3 regions of the Alteromonas sp. AWM4_230 genome follow, and region 1 is predicted to be linked to each of the others. Evidence: predicted binding sites of a transcription regulator. Region 1 holds the regulator's gene; each other region holds the start of a gene.
What was found. The regulator sigma-54, encoded in region 1, starts transcription at its own class of promoters, with help from an activator protein. The targets are predictions, from matches to a motif close to GTTGGCACGNNNNTNGNNT.
Positions count from the first base shown of each region.

Region 2: the regulator sigma-54 is predicted to act here: its motif matches at 2,440-2,458, upstream of ACXACS_RS10130 (exopolysaccharide biosynthesis protein).
Region 3: the regulator sigma-54 is predicted to act here: its motif matches at 5,815-5,833, upstream of nirB (nitrite reductase large subunit NirB).

Region 1 is NZ_JBSWTB010000001.1:4,143,939-4,152,323, forward strand. Features, by position in the region: gene mlaE (lipid asymmetry maintenance ABC transporter permease subunit MlaE) at 1-287, opposite strand, end outside; gene mlaF (phospholipid ABC transporter ATP-binding protein MlaF) at 284-1,084, opposite strand; gene ACXACS_RS17835 (calcium/sodium antiporter) at 1,667-2,623, shown strand; gene ACXACS_RS17840 (KpsF/GutQ family sugar-phosphate isomerase) at 2,626-3,606, shown strand; gene kdsC (3-deoxy-manno-octulosonate-8-phosphatase KdsC) at 3,607-4,155, shown strand; gene lptC (LPS export ABC transporter periplasmic protein LptC) at 4,152-4,730, shown strand; gene lptA (lipopolysaccharide transport periplasmic protein LptA) at 4,699-5,244, shown strand; gene lptB (LPS export ABC transporter ATP-binding protein) at 5,247-5,972, shown strand; gene ACXACS_RS17865 (RNA polymerase factor sigma-54) at 6,046-7,527, shown strand; gene hpf (ribosome hibernation promoting factor) at 7,558-7,845, shown strand; gene ptsN (PTS IIA-like nitrogen regulatory protein PtsN) at 7,859-8,302, shown strand.
Region 2 is NZ_JBSWTB010000001.1:2,378,540-2,386,924, forward strand. Features, by position in the region: gene ACXACS_RS10115 (sensor histidine kinase) at 1-531, opposite strand, end outside; gene ACXACS_RS10120 (hypothetical protein) at 536-760, opposite strand; gene ACXACS_RS10125 (sigma-54-dependent transcriptional regulator) at 776-2,107, opposite strand; gene ACXACS_RS10130 (exopolysaccharide biosynthesis protein) at 2,593-3,198, shown strand; gene ACXACS_RS10135 (LysR family transcriptional regulator) at 3,218-4,129, opposite strand; gene ACXACS_RS10140 (rhodanese-like domain-containing protein) at 4,185-4,535, opposite strand; gene ACXACS_RS10145 (ArsR/SmtB family transcription factor) at 4,725-5,036, shown strand; gene ACXACS_RS10150 (PRC-barrel domain-containing protein) at 5,140-5,883, opposite strand; gene ACXACS_RS10155 (MaoP family protein) at 6,086-6,442, opposite strand; gene ACXACS_RS10160 (hypothetical protein) at 6,841-7,008, shown strand; gene ACXACS_RS10165 (LysR family transcriptional regulator) at 7,135-7,965, shown strand; gene ACXACS_RS10170 (DUF2750 domain-containing protein) at 8,038-8,385, shown strand, end outside.
Region 3 is NZ_JBSWTB010000001.1:4,286,928-4,295,312, reverse strand. Features, by position in the region: gene ACXACS_RS18450 (nucleotidyltransferase family protein) at 1-607, shown strand, start outside; gene ACXACS_RS18445 (hypothetical protein) at 983-1,465, shown strand; gene ACXACS_RS18440 (helix-turn-helix transcriptional regulator) at 1,458-1,661, shown strand; gene ACXACS_RS18435 (nitrate- and nitrite sensing domain-containing protein) at 1,750-3,090, opposite strand; gene ACXACS_RS18430 (hypothetical protein) at 3,398-3,685, opposite strand; gene ACXACS_RS18425 (SulP family inorganic anion transporter) at 4,131-5,696, shown strand; gene nirB (nitrite reductase large subunit NirB) at 6,011-8,385, shown strand, end outside.

The sequences.
Region 1 (8,385 bases):
AGTTCTCGTAAAAGAGAAAGCGCAACCATGGGGCCTAAGCTACCCTCTGCACCGTAATCCACTAGAATGGTATAGCCTTGCAGCGCCATTACCATGCCAATAAATAGGCCAGAAACCATGATGATCAGTAACGACTGAACACCCACTACATAAAGCTGTTTGATAACCAGCGGAACATTTTTAACTCGGGGAACAGCGATGAGTGCGCCAAACAGCATGAGTGCTGCTCGACCAATCGCAGTAACTTTCCCTATAGTTTTAGCGCCTAATGATTGGAAGAACTTCATTTATCTGCCCCCAGAAAGCTTGCTTTCAGGTCTGGCGCTGGGTAATGAAATGGAACCGGGCCATCTGCTTTACCTTTTAAGAATTGCTGAACCAATTCGGAATCGCTTTCTTTAATTTGCTGCGCAGTACCTTCACCAATGACGCGTTTATCCGCCAATATGTAAATATAATCAGCGATGGTCAGCACTTCCGTTACGTCATGGGTCACGACAATACTAGTTAAGTTAAGAGCATCATTGAGCTCTCGGATAAGCTTTACCAGCACCCCCATGGATATGGGGTCTTGTCCCGCAAAAGGCTCATCGTACATAATTAAATCGGGGTCTAGCGCTATTGCCCTAGCGAGCGCGGCCCTGCGCGCCATTCCACCAGAAAGTTCGCTCGGCATTAATTGCGCGGCGCCTCTCAGACCTACGGCCTGTAGCTTTAAAGCGACAATAGTAGCTATCAAGTCTTCAGATAGCTCAGTATGCTCGCGAAGCGGAAACGCCACATTGTCGAACACGCTCATGTCAGTGAATAGCGCACCACTTTGAAATAGCATGCTCATTCTACGACGGGTTTCGTAAAGAGACTTTCTCGACATAGAGACAATTGAATCGCCGTCGAATTTTACGTCGCCCTCATCTGGCGTTAACTGCCCGCCAATAAGGCGCAGCAGCGTGGTTTTACCTATTCCGCTTGGCCCCATTACCGCAGTAATTTTGCCCTTAGGTACCTTCAATGAAATCCCATCATAAATGATACGATCTGCGCGTTTGAAGGTTAGGTTATCTACTTCAACTAAATGATCCATAGTTACTTAAATGTCGACCCCTGACGCTGGATTAATTTCGTTTTTAACGGCAAAATCAATCCACTTAGAAAATATTAAAAGTGTATGAGCGATGTGCATATTCAATTTCTATGCCTTCACACACATAACTCATAAAGTTTACTGAACAGTTTACTTTTAAGAGCCAACAAATTCAAAAAAGTTTACTCTGCAGTGTAGTTTTTTATGTTTACAGGCTGGCTTGTCCAGTAGACATACCTTATGGGCCGTGTAATTTGGAGCCATTGTACGCTTTTTCAAGAGCCTCGCCAAAGTCAAAAAGTTACAAGTTATGTTCGATTAAGACGAATAATAGGTATCCCGCGCTGAAGTGATGCCAGTGCCTTAACTAATTCCCACGGGTAGTTCCAGTCCCCATCCTATTTCGTTGTTTATTAACTGAAACTGAATGCTGACCAGCAGTATGTTCAAACTGCAAGAGTGCTTGATAAGTGGAAATTCACAGCAAATAGCAATTTTTGGTGAAAATAAAGCAACGCTAGCATAGGCAAATGGCACTCTTTTTGCGACAATCTATCGAAATACTAACTATTACAGGTTGTTGTGCTTTTAAACATTGTCATTTTTCTGGTTGGGCTGATTGTCTTAAGTTGGAGTGCAGACCGTTTTGTGTACGGTGCTTCCGCACTAGCAAAGAACATCGGCATCTCTCCTATGATGATCGGATTAACGATTGTCGCTATGGGCTCTTCGGCACCTGAAATTGTGGTTTCCGCTATTGCCTCTGCCAATGGCAATATGAACACAGCCGTGGGTAATGCCCTTGGTTCAAATATAACTAATATCGCGCTGGTGTTGGGTGTAACCGCCTTAGTGAAACCACTGCTTGTTTCGTCTACAACGCTTAAACGTGAACTTCCTGCGCTTCTCATTATCTCATTAATCGCAATCGGCTTTATGTTCGATGGCGAGCTGAAGTCTTACGAAGGGATAATTTTACTGGGCCTTTTTATTTTTGTTTTGGCAATGATGGCTTGGTTATCGCTACAAGTAGATAAAGAAGACCCGTTGGTAGCTGAGACCGCAGATGAAATCCCTAAAGGCGTTTCTAATACCTCAGCGCTTATTTGGATTGGTGTTGGCCTTGTCGTATTGCCTTTAAGTGCCCACTTTCTTGTAAACTCAGCCGTTGAAATTGCCAGATACATGGGCATTTCTGATTTGGTTATTGGGTTGACGATTATCGCGTTTGGCACAAGCCTTCCTGAATTAGCAGCAAGTGTCGCAGGTGTGCTTAAAGGTGAAGATGATTTAGCACTTGGTAATATTATCGGCTCTAATATTTTCAACTTGCTAGCCGTACTTGGTATGCCAGGTTTAATTGCCCCAGGTCTGCTAGACCCTGACGTTTATAATCGAGACATGTACGTTATGCTCGGTTTAACCTTGCTGTTGTTCTTGTTCAGCTTTGATTTAATTGGAAAGCGTACAATATCAAGAACCAATGGATTTATACTTCTGGCTTGCTTTATCGGCTACCAATATTGGCTGTTCGGATAATCATGAATACACAAACTCAGATGCACTATATCGAATCGGCAAAGCGCGTTATCGACATTGAAACGCAGGCTATTGCTAACCTTGCTGAGCGCTTAAATGGTGACTTTATCACTGCATGCAACATTCTCTTCAACTGTAAGGGAAAAGTGGTTGTAAGCGGTATGGGAAAATCTGGACATATCGGTAATAAAATTGCGGCTACGCTAGCCAGTACAGGTACTCCAGCGTTCTTCATGCATCCCGGTGAAGCCAACCATGGCGACTTGGGTATGCTAAGCAAGGGAGATGTTCTATTAGCCATCTCTAACTCTGGTGAAACCAATGAATTAGTTAACTTGCTGCCCGTTGTTAAGCGCTTAGGTATACTGGTAGTGGCAATGACCAACAGTGCCGATAGTTCGCTAGGCCAACACGCAGATGTAGTGCTGGATATTAGTGTAGAAAAAGAAGCGTGTTCATTGGGTCTGGCGCCCACATCAAGCACAACGGCCACACTGGTTATGGGTGATGCCCTAGCGGTAGCCCTACTTGACCAAAAGGGTTTCACTTCAGACGACTTTGCGCTGTCGCACCCCGGCGGTAGCTTAGGTAGAAAGCTGCTGCTTAAAGTGAGTGATATCATGCTAAGTGGCAGTGATATCCCACTAGTAAATTTAAATGCAACTGTTGCTGATGCACTTTTAGAAATTTCCAAAAAGGGCCTAGGCATGACTGGTGTTATCGCACCCGATGGTTCGTTAACAGGCGTGTTTACTGATGGTGATTTACGCCGAATACTTGATGCCCGTATAGATGTGCATAGTGCGACAGTAGAAGATGTAATGACCAAAGGCGGCAAAACAACCACAGCAGAGCAGCTAGCTGTAGAAGCCCTAAACCTAATGGAAACCCATAAGATAAGCGCACTGATGGTTACCGATGAAAAGCGCAACCCTGTCGGAGCCTTTAATATGCATATGCTTTTGAAAGCGGGAGTACTCTAAATGACGACGACTCTATACACCGATTTAGACCAAGCGCTTTTTGAGCAGTTGGCGCACATTAAACTACTGGTGTGTGACGTGGATGGCGTATTTTCAGACGGTCGCATTTACTTGGGCAACGACGGTGAAGAGCTTAAAGCCTTTCACACCCGCGACGGATATGGCGTGAAAGCCTTGGTAAGTAATGGTGTTAACGTCGCCGTGATAACAGGACGACGTTCAGCAATTGTAGAAAACAGAATGAAGGCGCTAAACGTAGCACACATTGTTCAGGGTGAAGAAAACAAAGCTGACGCCCTCGGCGAATTAATGAAAAGCCTAGGGTTGAACTCAAGCGAAGTTGCCGCCGTAGGAGACGATATGCCCGATACAGGTATGTATCAGCACGTAGCGGTAAAAATTGCGGTTGCCGATGCTCACCCTTTTGTTGCAAAGCAAGCGAACTGGATCACCACACTTCCGGGCGGATTTGGCGCAGTTCGAGAAATATCAGACACCATTTTGCAAGCTAAAGGCGTTGCAAATGATATTTTCGGAGCTAGTGTATGAGCCAGTTTGGCTTCAATCGCTTAGGTTTAAGTATATCGGCGCTATTTATCTTAGCTATGCTTATGTACATCCCAACGTGGATGGAAGAGCAGCCTGAAACTCAAGGTAGTAGCGAAAATGATGCGCTCAAGCCTGCCTACAAGGCCAAAAACTTAACAACAACCTTGTACAACCAAGACGGTGAGTTAAATCACAAAGTCTTTGCAGAGTCGATGGAGCATTACGACCAATTAGGCTTTGTTTTATTCCAGCAACCTAAATATACCCTTTATACAGAAAGCGCTTCATCACCTTGGGTTGTAACTGCCGAGGAAGGAACGCTTTATAACAATGAATTAATTCAGCTTGAAGATAGCGTTGTTATTGAAAATCAAACCAGCGATGATTTTGTCAAAAGTTTATCCACGGAATACATCCAGATAAATTTAGACACGAAACAAATGACATCTGATCAACCCGTTGAGATACTGGGTACGCAATATCTTATTTTAAGCAATGGGTTTAACGCGAATTTACGCACACAAGAATACGAGCTTTTAGATCATGTACAAACGACTTATTCCCCTAGCAACTAGCCTTCTACTTGCCATCGCTAGCGGTGCGGTAATAGCCAGTGAAGAAGATTTTTCACAACCCATTAAGATAGGGTCAAACACCCAGTTTATTGATGGTAAAAACAAAACCGCGCTGTACAAGGAAGATGTACTTATTACCCAAGGTTCACTCCTAATCGAAGCTGATGAAGTAGAAGTAATAGCTACAGATGGCAGCGGCCGTGAAATATTTATCGCCCGTGGCAACCCTGCAAGCTATTCTCAATCACTAGAAGACGGTACACCGGTATCAGCGAAAGCCAATGAAATTCGCTATGAAGTAATTAATCGCACTATTTCTCTGGCGGGTAATGCTGAGCTACAGCAAGATACCAGTAAAGTGCAAGGTGATAAGATTACGTTCGATATGATTACTGAACAATTGCTTGCAACGGGTGGTGCCGGTGAAGATGGTGAAGGTCGTGTAACCACAGTATTTACTCCTGACACCATTCGTAAAACATCGTCTAAGAAAGACAACGAGGACAATGAATAGCAATGGCAACTTTGAGCGCTAAAAACCTTGCTAAATCGTATAAATCGCGACAGGTTGTTCGCGATGTAAGCCTTTCAGTGTCTACCGGTCAAATTGTTGGTCTTCTCGGCCCTAACGGCGCTGGTAAGACCACCACTTTTTACATGATTGTAGGCTTAGTCAACTTAGACAAAGGCAAGATCGAAATTGATGATAATGAGCTTACTCACCAGCCAATGCATGAGCGCGCTCGCCGCGGTATAGGCTACCTTCCGCAAGAGGCATCAATATTTAGAAAGCTTACGGTACATGAAAATATCATGGCCATTTTGCAAACCCGTAAAGATTTAAATTCACAACAGCAAGAAGAAGAAGCAGACGCCCTACTTGATGAATTTAATATCAACCATATACGTAATAGTACGGGGATGAGTTTGTCAGGGGGAGAACGGCGTCGCGTAGAGATTGCCCGCGCTCTGGCAGCAAAACCACAATTTATTTTGTTAGACGAACCATTTGCCGGTGTTGATCCAATATCAGTTAATGATATAAAGAAGATAATACAGCATCTGCGAGATAGGGGTATTGGTATCCTTATCACGGACCATAACGTACGCGAAACATTGGATGTTTGCGAAAAAGCGTACATTGTGAGTCATGGCGAGCTTATTGCGCAAGGAACTGCGGAACAGGTTTTAAGTAATCAAAAAGTAAGGGACGTATACCTAGGCGAACAATTCAGGCTATAGTTAGTGTAACCTAATTGTCATTTTTCAGTTTCGCTCTGGTATATTTAATTTAGAGCATTTAAATAAGACGTAGATGAAACCATCTTTACAGCTAAAATTTAGCCAACAACTTACAATGACACCTCAGCTTCAGCAGGCCATTAAACTGCTGCAGCTTTCTACGCTTGATCTCCAGCAAGAGATACAAGAAGCCCTCGATTCTAATCCGCTTTTAGAAGTGGAAGAAAGTAACGACGAGCCACAAGTAGAAAAGAACAATGTCGATAGTGACGATAGCGCTGCTGAAGCGACCGCTTCTGCATCAAGCGATACGCTAGAAGCGGGAGATGCACTGGAGAAGAATGATCTTCCCGATGAGCTACCTATCGACAGTACTTGGGATGAGTATTATTCGGCTTCTTCCGCGCCTGCACCTGGCCCATCTAATGATGATGAACAAATCTTCCAAGGTGAGACCACAGAAGACATTCAAGAACATCTTCTTTGGCAAATGCGCCTCACTCATTTTTCAGATACTGACCGCGCTATCGCTACAGCAATCATCGACTCAATTGACGAATCAGGTTATTTAACCGTTACTCTTGACGACATCTTAGAAGCGGTCAACGACGATGATCTAGAAGAGCCTATCGAAATGGACGAAATAGAGTGTGTACTTAAGCGCATTCAAATGTTCGACCCCATTGGTTCAGGTTCTCGTACACCTCAAGAGTGTCTTATGGTGCAATTGCGCCAGTTTTCAGAAGACACACCGTGGCTTGCTGAAGCGAAGCAGCTTATTGAGGAATATTCAGACTTACTGAGCAGTAAAGACTACCGCACGCTAATGCGTAAGAGCCGATTGAAAGAAGATCAGCTGCGCGAAGCAATGCGTTTACTTCAAACCTTGAATCCTCGCCCAGGTAGTGCTTTAGTTACTAAAGAGCCTGAGTACGTTATTCCTGATGTCTCAGTAACCAAGAAAAATGGCCGTTGGGTGGTTGAGCTGAACCCCGACAGTCTGCCTAAATTAAGCGTAAACCAACAGTACGCAGCGATGAGTCGTCGTGCCAAGAACAGCAGCGATTCACAATTCATCCGCTCACACATGCAAGAGGCCAAGTGGTTCATAAAGAGCCTTGAATCTCGCAACGATACCTTAATGAAGGTTGCAAATTGCATTGTGCAGCAGCAAATGGGCTTTTTTGAGCACGGCCCGGAAATGATGAAACCAATGGTGCTAAATGATGTCGCAGAAATGGTAGATATGCACGAATCGACTATTTCGCGTGTAACAACGCAGAAGTATATGCATACGCCCCGTGGCATCTTCGAATTGAAGTATTTCTTCTCAAGCCACGTAGCAACAGAGTCAGGTGGTGAGTGTTCATCTACAGCGATTCGTGCATTGATCAAGAAGTTAGTGGCTGCGGAAAATCCTAGCAAGCCGCTAAGTGATAGCAAGATTGCTTCATTGTTGGCCGAGCAAGGCATAAAAGTCGCTCGGCGAACAATAGCAAAATACCGGGAATCATTGTCGATCCCGCCGTCGAACCAACGCAAAAGCCTTATTTAAACGGGCTTAATAATATAAGGAAGACGAAATATGCAAATCAACCTTACTGGTCATCATGTCGAAATCACCGACTCTTTGCGTAATTATGTCGATACGAAGTTCAGCAAACTTGAACGTCACTTTGATCACATTTCTAATGTGCATGTCATCCTGAACGTTGAAAAATTAAATCAAAAAGCTGAAGCGACTGTTCATTTAAGTGGCGCTGAAGTATTCGCATCCTCAGAAAATACCGACATGTATGCGGCGATTGACAGCATGGTTGATAAACTCGACCGGCAGGTAATCAAGCATAAGGAAAAACTGAAAAAACATTAGTAGTTAATTGAGCATGGATATACAAGCCATCGTAAGTCTGGACCGCACCGAGTGTGCGGTTCAGTGTAATAGTAAAAAGCGAATTCTTGAGATCATCGCTGATATCGCTGCCAAGCATAACGACAACATCGACCAGGCAACGGTTCTAAATAGCTTGATGGCTCGAGAACGTATGGGTAGCACGGGTATTGGTAACGGGATAGCACTGCCTCACGGTCGCTTGGCTGGCCTTGAGAAGGTAATAGCAATCGTTGTAACAAGTACACCAGCTATCAACTTTGATGCCCTAGACGAAAAGCCCGTAGACATATTCTTTGCTCTTCTCGTTCCCGAAGAGCAAACCGAAGGACACCTTCAGACACTGGCTACCGTAGCCGGTAAGCTAAGCGACAAAGAAACGATTAAAACAATACGTCGTGCAACAACCAGCGACGAAATTATTTCTGCATTAAGTTAAACAATAAGTGCCTACACCTCATAGGTAGGCGCTTTATTTGACAACTCGCATGTGATGAAACCAGAATATAAGGGAGAATTTAG
Region 2 (8,385 bases), 1.8 Mb from region 1:
TAAATGCGTACCCTGCATACCACGCTCAGATGCATCAATTTCACGAAATAGCTCTTCGAATCGCCTGTAAAGGTCAATACCTTTATCGCTTTCAACTAGGTTAACGGCCTCTTTCTGCTTACCTTCCTTTATAAGTTCTACTACTTGAATAACTTCGTTGACCTTTGCCTTAGTTAGCTTTAGCAATTCCTCAATTCTTACAGATTGTTCGTCTATATCTGACGAAAAAGAGCTCACTTCTACCTCGTCCATTAACTCACCGATAACGCCAAGTGTTTCAGTATAGTCAGTTAAATATTCTTCATCGTCTGTGAGCATATAGCCGCGTTGACCAGATTCCACTCGCAGCACCGCTACATGAAGCCTATTCACTGCATTGATTACACGATTAGTTGTAAATAGTCGCGCCTCAAGTGCTGAGAGGTCGTTAAGAGTACTTACTACATAAAACGAGTTTGCAGTCATAACGACAATGATGACTACAACCAAAATTATCCAGCTGTAAATTGAAGACAGAACTTTAGAGATCATTTAATTATTCCGCATCGTTCTTACCCAGTTCTGACGTCATTTCAGAAAGGGTCTCGCTGCAGTCTTTTGCACTGCTTATTATTTTATCTAACGCCGCTAATGCTTTTTCGGGCGCAACATCACCATTTAGTGCCATTTTTACTAGCTCCGCCTGCATAGATATTCTATTTAAAGGCTTGCGAGCATCATGTACGAAAACACTTAGACGTGAGAATTCCTCGCTCGTCATATCGAGCCCCCCTTATTATTCATCTTTGCTTAGATCGCCATAGGCATGAAGGCGGTTGTACAGCGTTTTAGTACTTATCCCTAACATTTCTGCGGCCGTGGTTTTATTGCCACTTACTTTTTCTAACGTGGCGTAGATAAGCTCTTTTTCTACATCTTCAATCGTTCTTCCAGCTTGAAGGGCTGGTGTCGTACTCTGCTTCTGTGCAAAAGGAGATTCAATAGTTTTAGGTAGTTCAATCTCACTCTTCTCAGGGTCACTCATAATTGCTGCACGGTGAACGAAGTGTCTTAACTCACGAACGTTTCCTGGCCAATCATAGGCTTGAAGCGTTTCAAGTTGATTATCTTCCCATTTAAAATTAGAACCGTTATCTTTGTTAAATTCTGCAATAAAGGTTTTCGCTAGCAGCGGAATATCTTCTTTTCGTTCACGTAATGGTGGGATAGTGATTGGGAAAACGGCTAATCTAAAATAGATATCTTCGCGCAACACTTTGCTTTGCGCTATTTCTTCCATTGTTCTGTTTGTTGCAGATACTACGCGACAATTTACAGGTATAGATTTTGTGCCACCTACGCGAAGCACTACTTTATTTTCAAGTACGCGCAAAAGGTTGGGCTGCATATCGATGGGCATTTCTGTGATTTCATCTAAGAAAAGGGTGCCACCTTCCGCTTGTTCAAAAACACCTTCTTTACGACCTACCGCACCGGTGAAGGCACCTTTTTCATGGCCAAACAGTTCACTACCAATCAATTCTTTAGAAAAGGCACCACAGTTTGTGGCGATATAAGGGCCTTCACTTTCAGAAGCTCGGTGAATTGCAGCAGCAACCACTTCTTTACCAACACCACTTTCGCCTAACAGCATGACGTTAGCACTTGTCTTGCTGACCCTTGAAATGAGTTTGTATAACTCTTTCATCACGGGTGACTCGCCAATAAGCAAATCGAAGTGTTTTTCAATTGTTTCTTCTTTAGGTGTTTTGTCTTTTTGTTTTTTACTTAAAACAGCCTCAATTTCTTCGCGCTGTATTGGCTTTACAAGGTAGTCCACGGTAGGGCCACATAAGCCTTTAATCACGCTTTTAACCGAAGGGTGGCCGGTAATTAAGGTAACACGAGGGCGCTTGGGAAGCGCATCAAGTTCATTAAATAGATGAGCGCCACTACCATCAGGCAGCATAAAATCTAACAGTACGTGATCGAATGTTTCTTTCTCAAGCCAATCACGGGCTTCAGCTAATGTAGCAGCGGTTAGAACGTCGTGGCCTAAAAATTCAATAATAGTACAAGCTACTTCTGTAAACTCGGCGTCATCATCAACTAAAAGTACGGTTAGCACGTGGATGTCCCTCTCTATTACTTTCCATTTAAAATATGGAATAAAATCAATGTTATAGTTTTATCATAAACAGCAAGGAAAAATAACTAGATACCAAGTTATCATCGCTTATTTCCAAGCAAAATATTGTATAGGTCGTGTAACACTACATTAGCGTTCAAAAAAGTTGCATAAAATATTGAGACTCAATAATGCGAACGACCGTTTAAAACCTCAAATCGTTATTTGACTTAAAGGATTTTCGGATTGTTCAATGAATATTAGGCGTTACCTATTTACACACCAGTGCAAAAAGTATTCCCGATGACTTATAGCAAATATTCAAATAGGGCGATGGCACATTTTTCGCACAAAATGGTAGGGGAGCGCCCCTATTATTGGTGAAAGGGTTGGATAAATATTGCCGAAAATTTGCGTATCTAAGCTCCGCATTAGCTCCCTGAAATTAGAGGATAACAGCTAGATTTACGTCAAAGGATTTGAAAATGTGGGCAAAAACAGCTGAAAGATCAATGACCTTAACCGAGCTGCTGACAAAAATGCAGCCTCGCGCTAGTCAAGATTTGTTTTATTTTGCAGATTTTTGGGAAGTGATGGAGAAGCGAGGCTTTGGTCCGATGCTAGCGCTTCCGTCCTTTATTGCGTGTACACCTATAGGCGCTATTCCAGGTGTACCTTCGTTAACCGGTGTGACTATTTTACTTATTGCATTGCAAATTTTACTTGGTAGCAGACATCCATGGTTACCTCAAAAAGTAATGGATATTCATTGCGATGCCGATCAGTTGCGCCATATAGTTGAAAAAGTAAAACCCTACGCGGCCAGTGTTGATCGCTTTCTCGTTCCCCGTTGTTTTTTTATGAGGCAGCCCGTGTTCCGCTCTCTAATTGCATTGAATTGTGTTGGCTGCGGCTTGGTAATGGTTCCGTTAGAGCTTATTCCCTTTATGGGTCTTATTCCCGCCTTGGCGGTATTCATAATGGCGGTTGGTATGGCTACAGACGACGGCGCAGTAGCCTTGGTAGGTGTAACAATTTCGCTGTTTGGTTTTGTGTTAGGCTTTCAGCACCTGCCTGCAGTGGTGAGCTAATACGCGAGCTACTTATACATCAATCAAGCATAAACTCAGAGGTAGGCAAGTTCATTGTTTGGTACCTCAGTTCTCCCATAAATGCGCGTGCCGCTGGGCCTAACGTGTCTCCATCTTCGAAAGAAAGATAGAGAAGGGCCTTTCTCAACGCCGCATTGTTATCCAAAGGAAGCGGTACTAGCGTACCATTTTCTAATTCATCCTTGATAATGGCTATAGGTAGCCATGCAAATCCTAATCCTTGAGCGATGATATCTAAAGATGTTCTCACGTGACTCACTGTCCAGCGCTGTTCTGCACCCAGCCAACCCACATCCGCCTTGCGCTCTGCAGATGAGTCGCGAACGACAATCTGACGATGAGTTTTAAGATCTTCTAAGGTAAGAGTTCTATTTAATTGATGCAATGGATGTTTAGCATGAGCCACCGCGGCGAACTCAATTTCACATAAGTCTTCGCTAAAACCATTCGGAAAGACAAAGGGAGAAATGCCCAAATCTACTTTTCCGCTACTTAATAACGCGTTAGCTCCGCTAAGGACGGTTTCCTCTATTTCTATACGTAAGAGAGGAAACTCTGCAGAGACTTTGGCAAGCACGTTATACAATAACTCAGAAGGGAAAATAATATCCACAGCTATACGTAGTGTTGTTTCTGTTCCTACTTTTAAGCTACTTGCTACCGCTTCAAGCTTGTGAGCTTCGTTAAGCAAAAACGAAGCGCGGCGATACATGAGCTCACCCTGCGGAGAAAGCTGTACTTTACGGCCAATATTTTCAAATAGTGTTACACCAATGGCATTCTCAAGTTTTTGAACAGCGTGATGAACACTAGATTGACTTTTATGTACTTCTGCAGCTGCTTGATTGAAACCACCAGCATCAACAACGGCTTTAAACATACGCCATTGTTCGAGTGTAGATTTAAGCATACGACGCCCTTAACCCGCTTTATGGGCTACTTATAGCATAGAGTGATTATACAAGTCACTTTTCAAGAGCGAGGTTAATAGATGATACAGGACACGTTACTACTGATACGTTCTCGTATCCCATAAGCATTAATTGCTCAGCGGCTAATTTGGCACGAACGCCAGATGCACAATGAATGTAAAGCGGTGTAGAGGCATCTTTGAATTTCTCCAGTGCTTTCATCTCGAGCACGCCTCGTGGAATGTTTTGGGCAGAGGGGACTGGCTGGCTAGCTGCTTCATTGCTTTCCCTGACATCGATGAGAGCGCCATTATTGTGCACTAGCTCTTCTGAAGCTTTTTCTGCAGTGACGCATCGAATATCGAAACTGATGTTCTCAATCCGAGTTTTAATATCTATTAGCATAATACTTCCAATTGATAACGACTTTATGTAATTAAGATAAGGTTAATCTAATGTAAGGACCGAATCTCACTAAAACAATATGAATTACCGGAATTCGTCGCATAAAATGGCAAGTCGGCAAAATGTCTTATACTTTAGTATAATTAATAGCTAAATTATTGCCAGAAATGTTAAAGAAAGGAAGTGCTTATGTCTGAAGATATGGTAATAGGTTCAGAGGATATAATGGAACATGCGGTGGAAGCTGAGATCTTCCTTAAGCAATTTGCGAATAAAACACGTCTTATGGTGCTTTGTTCATTGTTAAAAGAGGAAAAGTCGGTAACCGAGCTTTTGGAAGTAGTCAATGTTTCACAGCCCGTGATTTCTCAACACCTTGCGCTATTGCGAGAGTCGAAAATGGTAGCTACGAGAAGGGAAGGGCAAACAATTTACTATCGACTAGCGGATGAACGTGTCAAACGACTTATTGCGCTTATGGACGAATTCTTCTGCAAGTAACTTTTTCGTATCCATTATCACAACGATAATGTCCGTGCCAACACGGACATTATATCGTTTAACATTTATTCAAATTCTAATCTTAGACGATCTATCCAGTTGTTTACTCGCTATCCAGTTGCTTTCTCAAAAGGGCAATGTAGTCCTCTTCTGCAATCCTATCACTATCAACCTCTGGTCTATTGACCAATTCGTCATGACTCAGGTTGACCGCAACACAGTGTGCCGCCCAATCGATATTTTCAATGTCTCTCGGTAATAGCGCAAGATGTTTACCGCCTGGAAGCCAGTTATTGGTATCAACCACTAACATGACGATTTTCCAACTTCGCGTGTCGATTATAAAATTGCTTATGTGTCCAACGTTGTCGGTAGTCGTAGCAACCTCATAGCCTCCCACTTCGCCAACAGCCCTCAAATGATTACTCGTTTTTTCAGGGTGAAGTGTTTCGGATTCTTCTGCTTGCTGTAATTCAACAAGCTCATTGGGATGTGCAAATTCTCCCCATGCCCCTGGCCCAATCCAGTAGTAGCCGTAACCAAAGTACTTGAAGAGGTTTTCTTCATACTCTCTAGAAACGGGCTTATGTTCATCAATTGACGGACTATTCTTTAACTTTTCAACAGTCATATTTACGTGAACAGTGTCATTACTGCTATCTAGCTCTGTCACAGCGATAGGAGAAATAACAACTTTTCTGCTAAGAGGAAGCCACGTATTTGTATCTGCAACCAAATAACGTACGGTAAACGTTTCATCGTCAAAGAGAATATCGCGAACACCGCCTACCTTGTCATCAACGGCGTGAATAGAAAAGTGAGTAAGCTGTTTTGAACTAATGATCATCGTTGCGCCTCCTTTGCTAGGGCTCTTTGTATAGAGTGACAGTTACCATTAGTTTATGTCACTCTTTAATACTCTAAGTGTAGACAGTCCTTAACCTTTCTTCATTTTCTTCTTGCATAGCCTTGATTGAGATCATTTATCATCTAAAACAAAAAAAGCTCGCCTGAGCGAGCTTTATAATGTGAACTGGTATGATTTTAACTTAAGCTACATCAAATTCTTCTTCAGAGTAATCATCATCGTATTCTGATTGATTGCTAGCGCTGCTGTGGAGGGTATAAAAGTGTTTTTTCCCTCTTGCCAGCCTGACATATTTTGCCCACGCTTTTTCAAGGTTATTCACTGCTTCAACTTTGCCATTGATGAATTCAACGAAATGTTGCTCATCTTCACTTTCTGGCGAAAGTTCACCGCTTTCAAGGCCTAATAAGGTCTTGCCATAGTTAGTTAAAAGATCTGCTTCAGTGATACTGAAGTCACCTGATTTACGAAAGCCATAGGGAAACTTTTGACGGTCAATGTATGGTTTTGGAGATAGTCGAATAGCTAAACTTTTCATGTTGTACCCAACGTATTGTTTTGTTCAGCGCACTTTTAAAATAAATAAAAATGAAGATAAAACAAAAGATTTTTCTCTTATCAATAAAAAATTTTTTAACGGGTTAAAAAGTGACGGAGACTCAGAGGAATATTCTTGCAAATGGGCTATTTTGGAAACTGTTTGCAAAAGGTTTGTATTCTTTAAACTTATGAAAAATAAGAGTATATCCGGATTTTTTAAAGGGTTGCTTTTGTGGGCGTATTGTCACAAAAATGACATATGGAATAGCAAAACACGCATGTGAGAATACAGCAAAGATATCATCAAAAATTCTTGTCGCTACGATGATTAAAATTCGTTTTCTATTTTTCGGCTTAGGATGATAATTAAAAAGTGTTAACAACCCAGAGAAGTCAATGAGTAAAGACTATCGTTACCAGCGTGATGAATGGGACTCGGTAGAAGAGGAAGATCTTCACGCAAAGAAAACAAATTCTAAACGTCATAGCTCTGTAAAAGTAAAACAGAAGCGTGACTTGCAACGTCGTGAAAAGCAACGACGTTTGCATCAAGAAGAGTATTAATTAAGCGAGTTGATGAATTTTTAATTAAGCGCACCGGTTAAAGAGGTGCGCTTCTGTGCATTTGTATTTACTTACCGTATTATCTATGTCAGTTTAGAGTCATATCAATTCGGTTGTAAATTAAGCATGGATATACGCTTTCTCACCACTTTTATAGAGGTGACAAAAACACGTCACTTCGGTAAAGCCGCTGAAAATCTCTACCTTACTCAATCTGCCGTTAGTGCCAGAATAAAGTTACTTGAAGAGTATTTTCACACGACGCTTTTTATTAGGCAGCGCAACAGTATCCAACTTACGCAGTCCGGAGAAAAGTTGCTTCCCTACGCTAAGCAATTATGCGCCACGCTCAACGAAGCCAAACAAGAGCTGCAAATACAGTCATCTGAGTATGTAGTTTGTGGAGCTACACAGCTCGCCAGTGAATTGCTATTGCCTACAATGCTAAGCCATCTTCACAACTCATTTCCTGATTGGTCTGTAAAGGCAGAAGTCTTGACCCTAGATACTCTTTCCCGCCAACTGCACGAAAGAGTTACAGACCTCGCTTTTTCTACAGAGCCACTCAAATCTGAGGAAGTAAATAGCACAGTTTTGATGGAACATGAAATTGCACTCTATCGTGTTGGAAAGAATTCGGATGCTGTTAATGCCGCTGATTTTGTAGCAATTGACTGGGGTACTAAGGCTAGGGACTGGCTTCTTACCGCCTACCCGCAGCTTCGCGATGCAAAATTAAGGACAAATTCGTTAAATCTTGCTCTTAACAACTTACTTAGCGAAGGTGGGGTAGCCGTGCTACCCACTAATATAGAAAGACAGATACCAGCCAATGTTAACGTGACTAAAATTGCGACCCTTGAAAACGTATCATTGAAATTATACATACACAGTATGAAGCAAATACGGCGTGTTGGCCTTGACGAGATTATAGACAGCGTATCTACAGTAAGTTAAATGCAACCAATAGGTTTTGCGCGAGTGCCACTATATATGGCACATAAATGACAGAATTAAAAAGAGAGTACTATGTCCCAAATACATCCTTTACTAGAAAAAAACGCATTTCAGCGCTTAGAAGCTAGCTTGGAGACGATTAAATCCGAAAAAAAATTGTTTATCCTTAAAGATGAACACGGTTGTGTCATGCTGACTACTGACGAAGAAGATGGTGTGCCGGTTTGGCCAGACGCTGAACTTGCGCTTTTGTGGGCCACAGAAGATTGGGCACACTGTGAAGCAATGGAACTCACTACAGAAGAATTTTTAACTAAGTGGGTTCCAGGTATGACGCAAGACGAACTCATGGTTATTGTTTGTCCAGTTCCAGCTGAAGAAGGTGAGGTAATTTCACCACAAGAGTTTGCTGAGTACCTT
Region 3 (8,385 bases), 140 kb from region 1:
GCGTGATCCTTTCAGAATGGATTGCCTTCATGCCTTGCGGTCGCTCGATTTACCACAAGGCCACATAGGTGCAGGATTTGTGCGAAATGCTATATGGGATGATTTGCACGAAAGGGTTAAACCAACGCCGCTTAACGATATTGATGTGATTTACTTTAGTAATGAAGTCACAGCGTCTAAGAATGTTGTAATAGCCCAGACTTCAACAGAACTAGCATTTCAACAACAAGAGCACTCATTAATAACTGCAGACGCTAAATCAGAAATAAAAACCCAAGAAAAGGCCATTGAACGCCAGTTAACCCAAATAGTGCCCCAAGCTAATTGGCAGGTGAAAAACCAAGCACGTATGCATTTGTCTCACGGACATGCTCCCTATCAAAATTGCCACGACGCTATTTCTTATTGGATAGAACGAGAAACCTGTGTTGCGGTTCGTCTTTTAGCCAACGATGATTTAGACATACTCGCGCCATTTGGTTTGGAAGCAAACTTCGTCGGCATCATAAGTATTAACCCAAAATATCCAAGACCTGATGTTTTTAAACAGCGACTTGCTTCTAAGAATTGGCTTACTGTTTGGCCTTCGCTGACAGTTCAGAAATAACTGGAAAACAGTACGTACTTGTAAGAATCGGCACGCAATGTTTGAGACTATATTTTAGTTAATCAAAGCCATAATAAACATTCTTCTGCACAACAATTCGTTGTTCTTCTGCTTTTATACCAGCAGCAAAGCATTACTCAATAACCATTTTATCTCGGTATTGCCTTTGTACCTATCATCCATAAAGTTACGAAAGAGCGCTGTCACAGTAAACGCGTAACACTTGAGTTGCACAAAAAACTTGCACTTGTGTAACCTTTGGTTATTATTGATACCTATGGGTTACATATGATCTGTTTAGGTATCAAACGAGACAAAAAAACGCAGTGAGCTTTATACGGCATCAATGCGCCGTTAATAATAAGGAATTTAAAAATGGCAACATCAATTTTAGTAACACCAGAGACGGAGCAAGAGTATTTAACAATAACTGGAAAAATTAGTATTTGCCTTGCTCTTATTGTACTAAGTAAGGCTGCGTTGGCTGTGGTCAACGACACTGGCTCAGTGGTTAACTTACTACTAGATCTGATAGCAGCGGCAAGTGCGATTTACTGCGTTGTTTTATCAGTTAAAACGATGAAATTCACAAAAAATATATCGCGTTTGGGTTATTGGACACTGAAATTTAACGATGAGTATGTGGACTATGTCAGTTCGTTTAGCTTGCGCATTACCTGTCACATCATGTTATTTGGTGCGTTGGTTCTTGCTTTTTGGGGCGACAGCAGATGGTTTGTAGATCTCATGGCCCCCTTTGAGATCACCAATGCTCTTCAAGTCTTGCTCGGTGTAGCCGCGGCTGCGCATGGAACATCCATTTTATGGAAGCTGCGTGAGGAAGACCTAGATGAATGAAGATTTAGATAACCACATTCATAAGCTACGATTGCAACACAAAATATCTCAGCAAGAATTAGCTGACGCTATTGGTGTTTCCAGGAAGACTATTAGCACAGTAGAAACCGGACGCTTTACACCATCGGTAGTTATTGCTCTAAAAATTGCCGAATATTTTGCCATTCCAGTTGAGCAAGTATTCGCACTTAAGTAAATAGGTAGCGTTATGCTGGAATTATAGTGTAATGATTGTCATATTAGATAGCGCTGTATTATACGGTTGAATTAGTACGAGCCGGAATTTATCTTCTGGCCGAGTTTTTCGATGCAATATCAACGATTTTAGCGGAAATAGACGCTATGGTCGTATTTTCGCTCATAGCTTGTTTTTGTAGTCGGCGATACGCGTTGTTTTCGCTTAGTCCAAATTGTTCCATGACTACCAGCTTTGCTCGGCTTATCAGCTTCTGATCTTGAATTGCACGTTTAGCCTCTTCAAGCTCTCGCCCCATGTCTTCTATATGCTGGGCTTGTGAACGCAGTAAGTCGTAAAAAGAGCGGTGGGCCGATAAGGTTTTAGTCTGCTCATCGAGTGACAGCGTTTTAATCTCGTCGTCTTTTGTATCTTCTGCTAAGCCGGGCATGCTGGGGTCAAACAGTAAGGTGAGCGGCGAGCCATCATTGGCGTGCTCATCGTTAAAGCGCGTGAGCAACTGTTGATGATTGGCCATTTCATTTTTTGCATTGGCAACTTTACTGTTAGCTTGCTGTGTTAAGGCTTCGGTCAGTGCCACTTCGATATCCTGCATTGCATCTATACGACGGGTCGCAACATCAAACCAAACTTCGGATATTTCACCGGAAATAGGGCTGCCGTCACTTAGTTGTGCAATCATATTTCTAAGCTGGGTAATATCTATTGCCGCTGGGCTTTTATTTAAAGCATCCAATGCGTCCTTATGCGGCTTACAGCTAAACTCACAGAATATATTGAAGTGATGTTCTTGGGCTTGCTGAAGCGCAGCAAGCTTTTCACATAGACGCGCGTCGAAATGGGTTTCTGCAAAACCAATTGCACCCCACGCACGTTCTTGCCCAGCATACTCTTTGGCCTGCATGAAGTTGAACAAAGCAACCAGCAAACGGGTAATGGTTGGGTCGCTTGCTATGTCTGCTGCTTCAAAAATGACAGTAAGTAAACTTGCCACTAAGCGGCTGTAGGCTCGTGTTGATTCCAGTGGCGTTAACTGTTGCTTACTGACTTGTTCTCTTAAGCGAGGTAGGTAGTCAGTAGCCTGCATGGCAAGCGTGATACTGCTCAATAAACGTGGGTTGCCTGAAGTAATCTCATCAGTTAAGTAAAGAGATTTCAAATGACTCTTTAGCATTGACTCAGCTTGTTCACTAGCACTGACATACTGCATTCGCTCAGCTTTGTAGCGCTCGGCTTTAGACGCAAGAAAGATATTGCTGGCTCCGCGCTCTTTTTGCAGTTCATGTATAAGCTCACGAACCGCAATAACAATACGACAGTTACTAGAAAGCTGTTCTAACACAGTGATTTCTGCGTGTTTTGCGGCCAGCAAAAAACGTTTCGTGGCATCGCTACAAAGCGCAATGGTTTGTTCAGGTTCGTGTAGCATAAGAGGCCCTGCTAAATGTTGGTTTACGCAATTCGCTTTTTTATTGATAGTTTTTTTGCGAAGTATTGCATTAAAGCACGTTGAATTAAGCAACACTTATGCCCTGTTTATCAGAATGGAGTTAGGCAAAGCCTGGATGGGGGAGTAATGCGCCGAATGCTTAACAGACGTGACTTTTATAGGTGTAACGCAAAATTAATTACTATTTGATGAGTTAAAAATGACGGGCATTTTAGGAGAGATCGTAAGCGGTATTGCACTTTAGTGGTGCAATCCGCCTGTAGATACTTAGATTTAATTTCAAAAGCTAGTTTCTTACTACGCGAAGAAACCAACCGACAAAGAGAGAAATCAAGAAGCCGAAGAAGGCAATCATCGTAGTTATGGTGAGCATCTGTCCTGAGAAGTCTGCATTTTCCCCGGTATGTTCGCTTACCAGCATTCCTGAAGCCTTGAAGATAAACAGAGCCGCAACAGAAAATAGTAAGATAACGGCGGTAGACATAATGGTGGCTTTCCAATAAGCCTTTGGCGACATCCAATGAATAGCGCCTGCAACTAGCACGCACAAAATGGTAAGAATATAAGGTACCACGTAAACTCCTCGTTAAATAAGACCTATGCCTTACATCATTGCCACATCATTAAGTGCAAATTAGCGCGAAGTAGCGGGCCAATAATACGAGCTAATGCTACGGGCTCCTGCTAAGAGCTAAGCGCAACGATGGGCTAGGTTAATAAAATACTGCAATACGATGCCACGTAAGATGCCTTTTGTCAGCAAAGGCCCCAAAATTTAGCGCATCTGAAACTAAACCAAGAAGCGGCGTTAACAAGAAACTAAATGGCTTTTGCTTTTGTTGTCTTGCCGCTGCCCCCTCTGAACTGTGTTTGTGCGTCAGTAACAATCTATTAAAAGATTTTAAGCTACAATGGTGGTAGAATCGCCGAAAAATCATCCTGCCTACTTGGTGTACTGCTATCACGCGGTTTACGCCACGGTGGGTTGTTGTGTTTAACATCTTAGCTTCTGAGAGAACATGTTCGATTTAATTACCAGTAAAGACAGCAACGTTAAGAACGACGTGCTATCAGGTATTACAGTGGCACTAGCCCTGGTCCCTGAAGCCGTCGCATTTGCATTTGTAGCCGGCGTAGAACCAATGATTGGTCTATACGCGGCCTTTATGATGGGGTTGATTACCTCTGCTATTGGCGGTCGCCCTGGAATGATTTCTGGTGCTACCGGCGCCATGGCCGTTGTAATGGTGGCACTGGTTGCCCAGCACGGTGTGCAATATTTATTCGCCGCGGTTATTTTAGCGGGCTTACTGCAAATTATGTGCGGTATATTCAAGCTCGGTAAGTTTATTCGTTTAGTGCCATATCCGGTAATGCTTGGCTTTGTAAACGGTCTTGCAATCGTTATTTTCTTAGCTCAGTTAGGCCAGTTTAAAGTGACTAACGCTGCTGGAGAATTACAGTGGATGGAAGGTACGCTGCTATACTGGATGCTAGGGCTCGTGGCGTTAACCATGGCCATTATCTATTTACTGCCTAAGCTAACCAAAGCTGTTCCTGCGTCGCTAGTAGCGATTGTTACGGTAACAGCATTAGTACACGGCCTCGACTTAGAAGCACGTACGGTAATCGACTTTGTTCGTGACCTGTTACCGGCTGACCAGCGTGACACCGCAACCTTAGCGGGAGAGCTTCCTAGCTTTGCTATTCCTATGGTGCCGTTCACCTGGGAAACTTTCATGATAGTACTACCAACCTCAGTGATTCTCTGCTTGGTGGGTCTTATTGAATCGCTTCTTACTCTTTCATTAATTGATGAAATGACCGATACCCGTGGTCGTGGTAATAAAGAGTGTGTTGGTCAGGGCGTTGCAAATACCGTTAACGGTTTCTTTGGCGGTATGGGCGGTTGTGCCATGATTGGTCAAAGTATGATTAATATTAACTCTGGCGGCCGTGGTCGCTTATCCGGTATTACTGCCGCACTTGTACTATTGGGCTTCATTCTATTTGCAGCACCGCTTATTGAAATGATCCCGCTTGCTGCTCTTGTTGGCGTTATGTTCGTGGTGGTTATCGCTACATTTGAGTGGGCGTCATTCAGAATTATACGCGGCGTAAACAAAGAAGATGCCTTTGTACTATTTCTAGTGACAGGCGTTACGGTTATTGCTGACCTTGCCATTGCGGTGGTTGTCGGTGTTATCGTTTCTGCCCTTGTGTTTGCATGGAAACACGCCCGTCATATCGAAGCGAAGTCGCACATTGATAACGACGGTTGGAAAGTCTATGAACTAGACGGCCCGCTTTTCTTTGGCTCGGTATCGCATTTCAAAGACTTGTTTGATATCGCTAACGACCCACAAGATGTAGTTATCGATTTTAAAGACTCTCGTATCTGGGATTCATCAGGTATCGACGCACTAGATACCCTTGCAGATAAATATGAAGAGCAAGGTAAGAAGCTACACATTCGTCATATCAGCGATGAGTGTCGTTCACTGCTTCGCAAGGCCGACAAATTTGTTGAAATTAACGTAGTTGAAGACCCTCGCTACCGCGTAGCAACGGATAAACTGGCATAAGTTATTTGATAGCGCTTAATGCACCAAGTGAACACAGATTTGCGTTTGTTTGGTGCAGTTATGAAATTTGAATAATGCCTATTTTTTAGTAAATCAAATAAAAACAATAGATTACGTTTTTGGCACTGAACTTGGATAGCTATTAGCGTAAAGTGTGTTTTGGTGATTTGTGTCAATCGCTGAAAATTGTGTGATTTATAACACTCCGTAAAATGTGTTAGCCGACCTAATCCGTTGGCAAAATAGGCAACGAAGCCCGCATCAACGAAAGTTGAAGCGGGCTTTTTTTTTTGTCCCGAAAAAAGGGGAATACCATGACTTCATTGGACTCAAAAACGCAAATTGTCGTCGTAGGCAACGGCATGGTGGGGCATCATTTTGTTGAGCAGCTTCACCAAAGCGATGCCAATGTAGAAATAACCGTTTTATGTGGCGAGTCTCGCCTCGCATACGACCGCGTTTATCTGTCATCATTTTTTAGTGGCGCTAGTGCTGATGACCTAGCGCTTACTACACCCGCTCAGTACGCCGAATGGGGCGTAAACGTAGTCACCAATGCCTTAGTGACCGATATTGACCGTGACAATAATAAAGTGACGACTTCTGAAGGGCAGGTGTTTAGCTACGATAAGCTTGTGTTAGCTACGGGCTCATACCCATTTGTGCCACCCATCCCTGGCAACGACCAAGAGCATTGCTTAGTGTACCGCACCATAGACGATCTACTCGCTATTGAAGCGTCAGCAGCAGTGAGCAAAGTAGGGGTTGTTGTTGGTGGTGGGCTGTTGGGTTTAGAAGCCGCTAACGCATTAAAGCAAGCTGGGCTAGACACTCACGTGGTCGAATTTGCGCCACAGCTTATGGCGGTGCAGCTAGACCAAGCCGGTGGTACCGTACTTAAAGACAAAATTGAAGATTTAGGCGTAACCGTTCATACCCAAAAAGCAACCCAAACTATTGAAGCTGGTGATACATGCCGCTATAAAATGGTATTTGCAGACGGCACTGCGCTAGAAACTGACATGATTTTATTTTCTGCCGGTATTCGACCTTCCGACCAGCTCGGCAGAAAGTCAGCGCTAACATTGGGTGAGCGCGGCGGTATTGTCATTGATAATCACTGCGTGACGTCTGACCCAAACATTTACGCGGTGGGCGAATGTGCGCTGTGGGATAACAAAATCTTTGGCCTGGTAGCACCGGGCTATACCATGGCGCGCACAGCTGTAAGTCATATAACCGGCGGCGATGCCGAGTTCGCTGGCGCAGATATGAGTACCAAACTCAAGCTAATGGGTGTGGAAGTGGGCTCAATTGGCGATGCTCATGAACGCACAGCCGGTGCGCTTAGCTACACCTATTTAAATCAGCCAGAAGGCGTGTACAAAAAGCTGGTGGTAGATAGCGAGCAAAAGTACGTGCTTGGTGCTGTACTCGTTGGCGATACCAGCGACTACGACACGCTATTACAATATGCGCTTAACAGCATCGAATTACCTGAACACCCAGAAAGCCTGATTTTGCCATCTTCTGATGCTGCACCAGCATTAGGTGCCGATGCACTTCCAGACACAGCCTCTATTTGTTCATGCCTAAACGTGACTAAGGGCGACATTGTTTCAGCTATTGAAGGTGGCTGTTGCAGCGTTGGCGATGTAAAAGGTGAAACTAAAGCCAGTACTGGTTGTGGAGGCTGTGCCGCACTACTTAAAAACGTAGTAGATAGCGAGCTTGAAAAGCGCGGTGTTGAAGTATCAAAAGCGATTTGTGAGCACTTCAATTACACCCGACAAGAGCTGTTTCACATTGTTAAGGTAAACGGCATTCGCACCTTCGACGAGCTACTTGAACAGCATGGTGAAGGTTTAGGTTGTGAAATTTGTAAGCCTGCTGTGGGTTCTATTCTGGCATCAGTTTATAACGACTACATCCTAAAAGCTTCACATCTTCCTCTACAAGACACCAACGATATCTACCTTGGCAACATGCAAAAAGACGGTACCTATTCTGTAGTGCCTCGCGTTCCTGGCGGAGAAATTACGCCCGATAAGCTCATTTTGTTAGGAGAAGTGGCGAAAGAATACAACCTTTACACCAAAATCACTGGTGGGCAGCGCATCGATTTATTTGGCGCACGCGTAGAGCACTTACCTGATATATGGGAAAAGCTAGTAGCCGGTGGGTTTGAAACCGGTCACGCGTATGCGAAAGCGCTGCGTACAGTGAAATCGTGCGTGGGAAGTACATGGTGTCGCTACGGTGTGCAGGACTCAGTAGGCACGGCTATTGATTTAGAAAACCGATACAAAGGCCTACGTGCACCGCACAAAATCAAATTTGCCGTATCGGGTTGTACCCGTGAGTGTGCAGAGGCTCAAAGCAAAGACATTGGTGTTATCGCTACCGAGCAAGGCTGGAACCTTTATGTGTGCGGAAATGGCGGTATGAAGCCACGACATGCAGACTTGTTCGCCACCGACCTAGATACGGAAACGCTAGTTAAATACATCGACCGCGTGCTGATGTTTTATGTGAAAACGGCCGACCGCTTACAGCGTACATCAGTGTGGATGGACAACTTAGAAGGTGGGTTAGCTTATCTGCAAGATGTTGTGATTAACGATGCACTTGGCATCAATGAAGAGCTTGAAGCACAGATGGATGCTGTGGTCGACGCTTATCAGTGCGA